One region of the Vibrio sp. 2130-1 genome, then DNA from elsewhere that is predicted to be linked to it. Evidence: predicted binding sites of a transcription regulator. Region 1 holds the regulator's gene; each other region holds the start of a gene.
The links. Region 1 encodes PurR, which represses purine synthesis genes. Its sites were predicted from a motif close to TNANGNAAACGTTTNCNTNA; they were not measured.
Positions count from the first base shown of each region.

Region 2: the regulator PurR is predicted to act here: its motif matches at 1,489-1,508, upstream of purM (phosphoribosylformylglycinamidine cyclo-ligase).
Region 3: the regulator PurR is predicted to act here: its motif matches at 2,038-2,057, upstream of R7Q09_RS19520 (NupC/NupG family nucleoside CNT transporter).
Region 4: the regulator PurR is predicted to act here: its motif matches at 1,462-1,481, upstream of purE (5-(carboxyamino)imidazole ribonucleotide mutase).

Region 1 is NZ_JAWOUT010000002.1:95,473-98,618, forward strand. Features, by position in the region: gene R7Q09_RS03000 (TfoX/Sxy family DNA transformation protein) at 1-572, opposite strand, end outside; cyclic di-GMP riboswitch class I at 689-778, opposite strand; gene purR (HTH-type transcriptional repressor PurR) at 1,066-2,070, opposite strand; gene torD (molecular chaperone TorD) at 2,539-3,146, opposite strand, start outside.
Region 2 is NZ_JAWOUT010000016.1:83,213-86,358, forward strand. Features, by position in the region: gene purN (phosphoribosylglycinamide formyltransferase) at 1-233, opposite strand, end outside; gene purM (phosphoribosylformylglycinamidine cyclo-ligase) at 385-1,425, opposite strand; gene upp (uracil phosphoribosyltransferase) at 1,605-2,231, shown strand; gene R7Q09_RS20095 (uracil-xanthine permease family protein) at 2,348-3,146, opposite strand, start outside.
Region 3 is NZ_JAWOUT010000015.1:78,281-81,426, forward strand. Features, by position in the region: gene deoC (deoxyribose-phosphate aldolase) at 1-6, opposite strand, end outside; gene R7Q09_RS19515 (hypothetical protein) at 97-231, shown strand; gene R7Q09_RS19520 (NupC/NupG family nucleoside CNT transporter) at 590-1,873, opposite strand; gene R7Q09_RS19525 (TatD family hydrolase) at 2,078-2,851, opposite strand; gene R7Q09_RS19530 (DUF5363 family protein) at 2,838-3,035, opposite strand; gene prfC (peptide chain release factor 3) at 3,130-3,146, opposite strand, start outside.
Region 4 is NZ_JAWOUT010000018.1:76,648-79,793, forward strand. Features, by position in the region: gene R7Q09_RS21015 (5-(carboxyamino)imidazole ribonucleotide synthase) at 1-900, opposite strand, end outside; gene purE (5-(carboxyamino)imidazole ribonucleotide mutase) at 905-1,390, opposite strand; gene R7Q09_RS21025 (L-threonylcarbamoyladenylate synthase) at 1,591-2,148, shown strand; gene hemF (oxygen-dependent coproporphyrinogen oxidase) at 2,196-3,113, shown strand.

The sequences.
Region 1 (3,146 bases):
AACTCATCTCGGCGAGCTTGAGGTACCACACTCCAATGAGTGCCGTTGATAGCACCTTCTAGTGCCCATAGCAACTCAATGTTGACGGTTGCAGAGTGCGTATCTCTTATCGCTTTATAGGCGTTAAGCGCACCTTCCTCTTCAAGCTTCTCTACGGATTCGATGCCGGCTTTTTTTAGCATGCGCTCGGTAGCCAGTCGTAAGTTAGGCAAATCTTTCAAACGGTTAGGCTTTGTACTTGCTTGCTGTTCTTTCTCAAGCTTTGCCTTTTTCAATGATTGATTCGCTACTTCGATTAAGCGTTCGCTTGATTCCCATAAATCGCTGGAAATAGCGTAGTACTTTGTAACGACTGGGAAGCCACGTTTTTTATAAACGTAAGGCTTTAGCCCTTGTTGCTCGAAGTCAGATGAAGTTTTTTGGTCTGCTCTGATATGAAGCTGATTGTTTACCACTAGTGCAAACATTGTTTCATCAGCGAATAGTCCGAAGCCACCAAACATTGAGCGCGACTTGATATTACCAAGTGCCTCAAATAGCTTCATAGAGTCTTTGAGTATCGGTTTATCCATGTTTTGTTATCTCGGTGTAATTAATATTACGCCACCAAAAGTCAGGTCCGAGAGAGTAGCAAACATGCGTAAAAACAATGTCATTACAGAGTAAAGTCATTGCTTACACACTTGCCATCGGTAACCCCGCTACCTTCCATATCGTAATATGGTTCAGGCCGGAGGCTTTGCGTCCCACTCTTTCGAATGGTTTGCCCTGTGCGTGACACAATGAGCATACTTCTTATATTGAATTAACATCACGGTTTAGCGTTAAAAGTGTGATTTTAGTTCAATAAAAATGATAGATTGAATGCTCTATTTTGCATATGGAAAGGTGCAAATTGGCCTTTGAAAAGGAGTTCTTAATATATATTACATTTATATAAAACAGGGAGTTAACGTTAGTCAATTGTTATTAGAGCGGGGTGAAGTATTAGAGATTGCTTAATTTTTCCAAAAAAATAAGCGCCCCTGTAGAGCGCTTATTTAACACGGTTAAATACAGTGAAATTTAGTTCATTTTTTTCACAGTATTTCGAATTACAAGCTCAGGTTGCATTTCGAAAATTCGTTTTTCGTGTTCTTTATCTTTGATACGCTCAAGTAGAATTTCGAATGCATTTTTACCAACACGACGTTTAGGCTGGTGGATAGTCGTTAGCGGTGGAGAGAAGTATTCTGCAAGCTCGATGTTGTCGTAGCCGATCACTGAAATATCTTCAGGAATTTTGATCCCGTTTTGTTGCAAGCGGCTCATTACGCCTAGAGCCATTGTGTCGTTAAAACAGAATACCGCCGTCGGGCGCTTGTCCATTGCGGTAATTTTATCTGCAACTAATACGGCCGTATCACATTCAAAGTTACCTTCAAGGATCCAGTCTTCATTTACAGCTAGGTTCGCTTCGCTCATTGCGCGACGGAAACCTGCAATGCGCTCTTGGCAAGCAAGCTTTTCAAAATGACCGCTTAGACAAGCGATATCCGTATGACCATTGTCAATCAGATGTTTGGTTGCAATGTAGCCACCTTCTTCTGAGTTATCCATGATCTTGTCTGCTTGTGAGCTCTCTGGGCCCCAATCCATGACCACTTTAGGAATGTCCGCATGACGGTCAAGCATCTCTTTTAGTTCTTCGGTTAAGTCAGAACACATCACTAGGATGCCATCAACGCGCTTTTCAGCCAGCATACGAATGTAATCGCGTTGTTTTTCGTAAATCCCGCCTGTGTTACATAAAATCAGAGTATAGCCTTGGCGGTAACAGTAGCTCTCAACGCCATCAATCACTTCTGAGAAAAATAGGTTAGTTGATTGAGTTACTAACATGCCAATCGTACGAGTTGAGTTGCATTTTAGGCTGCGTGCAACGGCACTTGGCGCGTAATTCAGCTCGTCAACGGCTTTCATTACTTTTTCTTGCGTTGCTTCTGCAACGAAACGCGTTTTATTGATAACGTGCGAAACTGTCGTAGTGGAAACGCCGGCTAAGCGAGCAACGTCTTTTATCGTGGCCATAAATGGTGTCCTGTATCGAGCTACTGAAATATGTCGTATTGGATGTACCTGATGCTCTAATGGTTTCACACCTAGCAATCTAAAATTGGCGCTAAGTGTCTCGGCAGCGGTTGATCCAAGTGCGACAAAAGGGTGCGTAGCAGCATCGGTCGATGAATTTTATCTTTTTTCTATCTGATGAGAAATTGCCATCAACCTGTTAAGAAAACACAAAAACCGCTATATTTCAGCGGTTTACATATAAATCATATTTAATCGTTTGCGCTCACATTTTAGCCCTATGTGGACTGACTAGCAATGTTTTCAGCAAGAGATTTGTGTATTTGAAGTCACATTTTGACTGCTAAATAACCAAGCGTCTTTGCGCTAAGTTAAGGCAAACGAATATTATACCCAAGTTACTTACAATTGGTCACTTTCAGGCATACAGGAAGCCCGATAGGCAGGCTCCCTAAAAATAGGCGGCAATTATTCACCAAGAAGGTAGGCGCTGTCTAGTTTACAAAATGCAACTAATAGTTTCGCGACACTCGAGTAAAATCCAAATTCGTCGAATTTTTTACATTTGTCTGAAAACTGAGGTAACCAAGACATCAATTGTTGCTGGATAAAGTCGTTTTGTTTAACGAAGGCTTCTTCCATGTGTTTTTCTTGTTCAAGCTCGTTTGAGCGGATAATCATGTTCCCGAGAAAGTCGAGCTCAACGGCTAAGTGATCCGCAGGTTCCTTTAGTTTTTCGTCTACTTGAACGCCAAATTCAGCCATCAACTTTTCCATTTCCTCAGCTGGCTTGTCATTCAGTAAACCTGATTCACCAATGTACATGGATGCGTAAGGAAGAGCGCCGTATTTTTCTGTCTTCAAAAACAGTTCACAAAAGTCAGCTGCAAGCTCTAGTTGTGCATCTTCACGATCTTGTAACCGATTCAATGCATCAACTAGGCTATCAACAGCTGGTTTCAGCGACTCATTTTCACCTAAACCTGCGAGAAAACTGCGAATTTCAACACTGTGATAGGCTTCCAATTCTTTCTCTGTTAGTTCTTTTGCGAACAAGCTCGAAAACCACCAGTAAA
Region 2 (3,146 bases), on a different contig from region 1:
ATTAGCTCTGCATCAAAGCTTTCACGCGATCTGAATGCTTTAGGGTCGACAAAGTGACCGTCCACATCAAACTTTTTTGCACGTTCTAAACCAAAAGCATCTGCTTTGTTAGAGAACACGGCTGCCACTCGTGCGTTTGGCATGCTGTCTTCGCAAGCTTCCAAGATAGCTTGCAGGTTACTTCCGTTACCCGAGATGAGGACCACAATGTTTTTTAGGGTATGGTTTTTCATGATGTCGAGAGCGCCTTGGTATTGTAGGTTGGAGTTATGTAGCTTCTAAACTACCTACTAATAGAATGGTTTTTAGTGTTCTAGATAGCAAAATGAGGACCTAGTCATCTAGCGTCCTCATTCTTCTTATCTTTTGAGCTCGATTTGCAAATTATTGGATTTCAACTTGCTCTTCGTTCGCGTTTGCTTGTGCGATTTGACCAATCACCCACGCGTTTTCGCCTTCTTCTTTAAGAAGAGCAACTGCTGCATCTGCCTGGTCTTTCGGTAGTGCGACGATTAGACCTACACCACAGTTGAATGTGCGGTACATTTCGTGTGTGTCGACGTTGCCTTTCTCTTGTAGCCACTTGAAGATAACTGGCCATTCCCAACTGTTACCATCGATAACTGCTTTCGTGCCTTCAGGCAGTACGCGTGGGATGTTTTCCCAGAAACCACCACCAGTGATATGAGAAATCGCATGGATGTCGTGTTTCTCAATCATCTTAAGTGCTGACTTGATGTAAATTTTTGTTGGTTCCAGTAGGTGCTCACCAATAGTGCGGCCTGCTAGCTCTTCGCTCTTATCTGCACCAGATACTTCTAGGATCTTACGGATAAGGGAGTAACCGTTTGAGTGTGGGCCGCTTGAGCCAACAGCGATAAGTGCATCACCAGCAGCGACTTTCGTGCCGTCAATCACGTCTTCTTTTTCTACTACGCCAACACAGAAACCAGCTACGTCGTAGTCTTCGCCTTCATACATGCCCGGCATCTCCGCAGTTTCGCCACCAATTAGGGCACAACCTGCTTGAACACACCCTTCTGCGATACCTGAAACAACATCCGCTGCGGTATCAACGTCTAGTTTGCCTGTTGCATAGTAATCTAGGAAAAACAGTGGCTCTGCCCCTTGCACGATAAGATCATTTACACACATTGCCACTAGGTCGATGCCGATCGTGTCGTGCTTATTCATATCCAGTGCTAGGCGAAGTTTGGTGCCAACGCCATCAGTACCAGAAACCAGTACAGGTTGTTTGTATTTAGTTGGCAATTCGCATAGCGCGCCAAAACCACCGATACCACCCATAACTTCAGGGCGACGAGTACGTTTTACCGCACCCTTAATACGATCCACAAGCGCGTTGCCTGCATCAATATCTACACCAGCGTCTTTATAGCTAAGAGAAGAGTTGTTACCACTCACAGGGAAGTCCTCGGTATTAAGTTGGATATGAAAACGGCGCTATTCTAACAGTGCTTAAACATAGATAGCAAACGTTTGCGTCTGTTTTTTTCTTTAGTGATTTATCCTGATATCCCTGTGAAAATCATGTATAATCTGAAGGTTTGTTTAAATATTGCCAACTATAGCCGGAGATGGACATGAAAGTTGTTGAAGTAAAGCACCCTCTAGTAAAACATAAAATTGGTCTAATGAGAGAAGGTGACATCAGCACAAAACGTTTTCGTGAGTTAGCGACTGAGGTCGGTAGCCTACTTACTTACGAAGCAACGTCAGACTTTGAAACAGAAAAAGTGACCATTGATGGTTGGAACGGTCCGGTAGAAGTAGACCAGATTAAAGGTAAAAAAGTAACCGTAGTGCCAATCCTACGTGCGGGTCTAGGCATGATGGATGGAGTTCTTGAGCACATGCCAAGCGCACGTATCAGTGTTGTGGGTATTTACCGTGATGAAGAAACGCTTGAGCCAGTTCCTTACTTCAACAAGCTTGCTTCAAACATCGAGGAGCGTATTGCGCTTGTTGTTGACCCAATGCTTGCAACAGGTGGTTCTATGATTGCTACTATCGATCTCCTAAAAGAGAAAGGTTGTAACCAAATCAAAGTGCTGGTACTTGTTGCTGCACCAGAAGGTATTGAAGCGCTAGAAAAAGCACACCCAGATGTTGAGCTATACACTGCGGCAATCGATGAGAAGCTTAATGACAAAGGCTACATCGTTCCGGGTCTAGGCGATGCAGGTGATAAGATCTTCGGTACTAAGTAATTCTTTGATGTATTACTATGACTGAACAGAAAAAGGCTTGGTGAAAACCAAGCCTTTTTTGTATCTACAAGAGGAGAAGAGTAAGACACGCCACCTAATAAAGCGGCGCAAACGAACTATTTCGCGCTTTCTTCTTCCATTTGTGCGTTATCCACAACGTGGTTTTCACCTAAATCGTTTGGTAGCACAAGGTTAAGAATAATTGCCACGATACCGCATAGGCTCACACCCTGTAGACTGAACTCACCAATACCGAAAGCCATACCACCAATGCCAAACACAAGTGTTACGGCAACAATCACTAGGTTACGAGACTTATGTAAATCAACGTTATTCTTGATCAGTGTGTTGAGGCCTACCGTTGCGATGGAGCCGAACAGCAGAATCATGATGCCGCCCATGACAGGAACTGGAATCGTTTGAAGAACCGCACCTAGCTTACCTACCAATGCAAGTACGATTGCGGTGATTGCTGCCCAAGTCATGATCACAGGGTTAAATGCTTTGGTTAGCATTACCGCTCCTGTTACTTCACTGTAAGTGGTGTTTGGTGGAGCACCCACCATCGAAGCTGCGATAGTTGCCACCCCGTCACCTGCGATTGTGCGGTGAAGGCCTGGTTTTTTCAGGTAGTTTTTACCTGTAACGTTTGAGATAGCAAGCATGTCACCTACGTGCTCAACCGCAGGTGCGATAGCGACAGGAATCATGAACAAAATTGCGTTGATATTGAACTCTGGCGCGGTGAAGTTTGGCATGGCTAGCCAAGCCGCTTGTTCTACGGGAGTGAAATCAACCACACCGTAGAATAGAGAAACAGAGTAACCAGCAAGAATACCACCAACAATAGGAACGAGCTTCAAAAAGCCTTTTGCAAAAACGCTAAGTACAATGGTTGTGAGCAGTGAGACCGCC
Region 3 (3,146 bases), on a different contig from region 1:
GCTCATTTCTATCTCCGATCAATATTCAAAAAATTCACTACTCAGCCTTACATCACGTCTTTAACTATAATCAACAAGTCGAGACAATGTGAGTAAATGGCTAAACAGTCTATTAATGAACGGACTTGGTTCCCTGAAGACTCGGCATATACAGCGAAAATTTATCATATGCCAATTGCTATCCTTGTCACCGCACAGTACCAGTTTGGCCTATGGCACAACAATCTATGATTGCGGTGTCTTTAATATCACATCACAAAGCAAAACGCCTATTAGATCTGATATTGCAGGGCAATTCATTTGCCCATCGATTATGTAATATTCATTACGTGATTAAGAATCAAGCTTAACCACTATCCTGTGATTAATACATTATAGAGTTTCACCGCAAAACTGTAGCACCAAATAGAGCGCAAACGGTTTGTATCTCAAAATTTCCTAGCCCCTATTCCATTGACTGCGTAATACCTCGACTAAGGCAAACACCCGATGAAATTTTGGAGCCCGAAAAACGAAAAATGCCCCGCAGCAATCTCTTGCTACAGGGCATGATGTAAAACGGCGTCTATATATTAAGAACCGATTCTAATTATAGTGCTGCAAGGCTTAAGCAGAAGCCTGCAATTGTCGCTGCCATAAGGTTAGACAACGTACCTGCAAGAACTGCTTTAACACCCATGCGAGCGATGTCACTACGACGGTTTGGTGCAAGGCTACCTAGACCACCAAGTAGAATCGCGATAGAAGAAAGGTTCGCGAAACCACATAGTGCGAATGAGATGATAGCTGTTGTCTTCTCAGACATTACTTCACCAGTTGCCGCGATTACTTGAGCGTTTTCACCTAGGTATGGTGTGAAGTTCAAGTAAGCAACGAATTCGTTCACTACGATTTTCTGACCGATGAATGAACCAGCTGTTACAGCTTCTGCCCATGGAACACCGATTAGGAATGCTAGTGGAGAGAACGCGTAACCTAGAATTAGCTCTAGTGTTAGTTCTGGCATGCCGAACCAACCACCGATGCCACCTAGCATACCGTTGATTAGCGCGATTAGACCAACGAATGCGATTAGCATTGCACCTACGTTAAGCGCAAGTTGTAGACCAGAAGCCGCACCGCCCGCAGCTGCGTCGATTACGTTAACTGGTTTGTCGTCACCGCCGTCCATCGCTTCTTCGATACTTTCGTGAGGCTGGTCAGTCTCAGGGTGAAGGATTTTAGCGAACAGTAGACCACCTGGTGCTGCCATGAATGATGCCGCAACTAGGTACTCTAGTGGAACACCCATAGATGCGTAACCAGCTAGCACACCACCAGCAACAGAAGCTAGACCACCACACATTACCGCGAATAGCTCTGATTGAGTCATTTTTGGAACGAATGGACGAACAACTAGAGGTGCCTCAGTTTGACCTACGAAAATGTTAGCTGCTGCTGACATTGATTCCGCACGCGAAGTGCCTAGCGCTTTTTGTAGTGCGCCACCAAGAATCTTGATAACCCATTGCATAACGCCAATGTAGTAAAGAACTGAAATCAGTGCAGAGAAGAAGATCAGTGTAGGAAGAACACGGAATGCGAAGATGAAACCGCCGCCGCCGAATACTTCGAACATCTTGTCAGAAACAAGACCACCGAACAGGAATGATGAACCATCGTTACCGTAGTTGATAACGTTAGAAACACCTGAAGAGAAACCGTTTAGTAGATCACGGCCCCAAGGTACATACAGAACAAATGCACCTAATGCGAATTGGATAGCGAATGCGCCACCCACAGTTCTAAAGTTGATAGCTTTTCGGTTGTTAGAAAATGCCACTGCAATCGCAAGAAGCACTACCATACCGATTAGGCTCATAAACAGGCTCATAGTTTATGACTTCCTTATAAGTTATTTATTGGCGTGTTACAAAATGGAGCTATAAAGCGGGGGCAATTATACTCATGCAGAATCAATTAAAGTAATGCCAGCCTCACACTTTCCTATAAGATTCATGATTGATTCAACCAGCTTTGTGAGTTAATTCACAATAAGCAGGAAAACGTTTTCGATTTCAAACCACATCTTTAGATTTTATTCACATATCGAGAAAGCAAAATTGCTATTTTTCCACAGTTGAGAGGCAATCGATTGCTTTCGGCCGTTATGCAACTCTACGAGCTCATTAAAGACGTGAATGAGTTTGGCTGGGTGATTTGACTCCCCTTGATATCCAAGTATAGGCATATCTGGTGCGTCTGTTTCGATTACTAGGTTTTCGAGTGGTAATTTTTGAATTGCGTCGCGTGTTTTCTTGGCTCTTGGGTAGGTAATCGTTCCTCCTACACCGATAAAAAAACCTAATTTGACCCACTCCATGGCTTGCTGATAACTCCCAGAAAAAGCGTGTAGCACACCACCTCTAGGGAGATTCGCCGCTTTCACCATTTGAATGAGGCGATTGTGCGCTTTTCGGCTATGTAAAATAACTGGGAGTTCGAAGCGTCTAGCCAGCTCAAATTGAACTTCAAGTATCTTTTCTTGCAACTGTGGATCAACATCAATGGCAAAATCTAAACCACACTCTCCTATTGCCACGCACTGCTGCCCTTTTTGATTTAGATAGCCTTCTAGCTCTTTAAGGTGCTGCTCAACGTTATCTTCAAGAAAATACGGATGAAAGCCGAGCGCATAATACAAATTGGCATGTTGCTCTGCCAAAGTTTGAATACGAGCCCAGTTTTGCGGACCGACGGAAGGAATCAAAATTCTTGCGACGCCTTGCGTTTGAGCAAGCTCAAGTTGATGTGCAAAGTCATCTTGAAACACATCAAAATCAAAGTGGCAGTGCGTATCAAAGAGCTTCATCTTGACGCTTTTTATCTGTATCTGCGGGCAGAAAATCAGAGGATGGTTGGGCTTCACTCTTCTCTTCAGTTTGATGGGCTGGGTCTTTTCGATATGGGACACAACTGCGTTTCTGATCGGGAGTTAACCCCATCTCTTTACACCAGTTGTCGTAACGCTTTAGCCCACGTTTAAACCAATTCATATCTTATCCTTATATAAAAACGCCCTTGGCTAAGTTTATAGCCAAGGGCGTTTTAAAATCTAGTTTGCGTTAAGGCTTACCCTAACCGCGCAAATTAGTGCTCACGCGTCG
Region 4 (3,146 bases), on a different contig from region 1:
GGTTTCACGAACCAATTTCGTACTGCCTAATGGTAAGCCGCACACTGCGCGCAGATGGTTTTCAAACTGACACGTTTCTGCACCTTGCTGTGTCCAGTGACCAGAGTTGTGCACGCGTGGAGCAATCTCATTCACTAAAAGTGCCCCATCGACATCAAAGAACTCAAGCGCTAATACGCCAACGTAATCTAGGCTATCTGCGACTGCCGTGAACATTTGCTTTGCTTGTTCCTGTAACCCTGGCGCATCAATCGCAGTAGAAAGACTCAATACACCGTTGGTGTGGACGTTCTCTGCCAGAGGATACACTTCCACACTGCCATCTTTGCTTCGAGCACCAACCAGTGATACTTCGCGGTTAAAAGGAACAAACTCTTCAGCAACAATCGCTTGAGTTGGTGTTGCCGCGATGCACTCTGCCATCTCAGTCCAAATGTCGTCGACTTGAGAAGCTTCTTTTAAGCGCCATTGGCCTTTACCATCGTAACCACCTAATGCACTTTTCAGAACCATTGGCATACCAACGTGTTCAATTGCGCGCTCAAAGTCTTCACGAGTTTCAATGACGTAGTATTTCGCGTTGCGCACGCCGGCATCATCAAGCAGTGCTTTTTCAATACGGCGATCACCACCTGCTTTGATGGCTTGCGTACTTGGTAGGAACTTGCCGCTCGCTTCGCAAACTTTGAGCACGTCATGTGGAATATGCTCGAACTCGGCAGTAATCACATCAACTTGCGTAATCGCATTTTCCAAGCCATGGCCAAGTACCTGTTGAGTTAAAGGGTGAACGACCTCACCGCTGCTGACATCGTAAGCTGAAATTTGAATATTCAGTGGCGCACCAGCCAGAGACATCATACGAGCCAACTGACCCGCACCAAGAACCAGTACATGCATCTGATTAATCCTCTGCAGGGTTTGGATTTGCGAGAACTGTTTCCGTTTGCTCATTACGGAATGCTTCTACCTTCGCCATGATGTTTTCATCATGAGTGCCTAGGATTTGCGCTGCTAGGATACCGGCGTTTGCTGCGCCCGCTTCGCCAATCGCCAATGTACCAACCGCAATTCCCTTTGGCATCTGTACAATAGAAAGCAGTGAATCCATACCTTTCAGTGCACGAGACTGAACGGGAACCCCAAGCACAGGCAAACTAGTAAACGCCGCCGCCATACCTGGTAGGTGGGCTGCACCACCTGCGCCTGCGATGATAACTTTGATGCCGCGTTCTTTTGCGCCACTGGCGTAGTCAGCCAGTAATTGAGGAGTTCGGTGTGCTGACACGACTTTTGTTTCGTAAGGCACGCCAAATTGGTCTAGCATGTCTGCTGCTAGTTTCATGGTTGGCCAATCGGATTTAGAACCCATGATGATACCGACTTTCATCTCAAACTCCTTTAAGCTGCAAAAAATTAGGTGAGCTATAAATTTGTGCGCATTATACGGGGATTTTTATCTCAAGCAAACGTTTGCGTCCAGTTGTTGGCGCTATTGATACATTTTATAAAAAAATTGCTTTAGTGTCTGAGAATGAATATTTGTACACTTAGTGAAAACAACACAGTCAAACAAATAGGAAGTAATCGGTGGATAACTTTGAACAAGTGCTCAACGCACTCAAGCAAGGCGAAGTGATTGCCTATCCAACAGAAGGGGTTTTTGGTGTCGGATGTGATCCAGATAACCCAGAAGCAATTCAAAAGCTATTAGAGCTCAAGCAGCGTCCGGTAGAAAAAGGGCTGATTCTCATCGCGGCAAGTTATGATCAGCTCTTGCCTTATATTGATGAATCTCAGTTGACTGAAGAACAATTACAGACTGTTCATGCCACTTGGCCAGGCCCATACACTTGGATCATGCCAGCGAGCGATAAAGTATCCAACTGGGTTTCAGGGCAGTTTGATTCAATTGCGGTTCGTGTGACTGATCATCCTTTGGTGCAAAAAATGTGTAATGCATTCGGAAAGCCGTTAACCTCTACCAGCGCGAATCTCTCCGGCTTACCACCGTGTATGACCACGGAAGAAGTCGAAGAGCAGTTGGGTGATAAGCTGGTCGCCATTCTTCGTGGCGAGACCAGCGGTCGTGATAAACCCAGCGAGATTCGTGACGCCAAAACTTCACAAATATTAAGACAGGGTTAACCCTGCTAGCCAGCCATCATTAGGTTTCACGTAATAGGTAATAACGTATGTCAGCGATCGATAAGCACGCCGTAAAGCAGTTCTTGATGTCACTTCAGGACTCCATTTGTCAGCAGTTAGAACAAGAAGATGGAAAGGCCGTCTTTGTCGAGGATGCATGGCATCGTGAACCGGGCGAACGTCTTGGTGGCGGTGGTCGCTCACGTGTTTTGCGTGATGGCCTTGTTTTCGAGCAGGGAGGCGTGAACTTCTCGCATGTGGAAGGGAAAGAAATGCCAGCATCTGCGACAGCGCATCGCCCAGAGCTAGCGGGTCGTCGTTTTGAAGCGATGGGTGTTTCTTTGGTTATTCACCCTAAAAACCCTTATGTACCGACTTCACACGCCAATGTCCGCTTCTTTATTGCAGAAAAAGATGGCGAAGACCCAATTTGGTGGTTTGGTGGTGGTTTTGACCTAACGCCGTTCTACCCATTTGAAGAAGATTGCCAATCATGGCACGACACTGCAAAACAGCTTTGTGCACCATTTGGTGACGATGTTTACCAAGAGCATAAGGCATGGTGTGACAAATATTTCTTCCTACCACATCGTAATGAAACTCGCGGTGTTGGCGGTTTGTTCTTTGATGATCTAAACCAGTGGGAATTTGATAAGTGTTTTGCTTACATCAAAGCAGTCGGTGAAGGCTATTGCCAGGCTTACTTGCCGATCGTTTCTCGTCGTAAAGAGATCGAGTATGGTGAGCGTGAGCGTGAATTCCAACTATATCGTCGCGGCCGTTACGTAGAGTTCAACTTAGTGTATGACCGTGGTACCTTATTTGGTTTACAAAGTGGTGGGCGTACTGAGTCGATTCTGATGTCAATGCCGCCGCTCGCTCGCTGGGAGTACTGCTACGAGCCAGAAGCGGGATCGCCAGAAGCTGAACTTTACGAGCGATACCTAACGCCACGAGAGTGGTAAGCACGGAATCTCCTTTTCTATATAGATAGATAG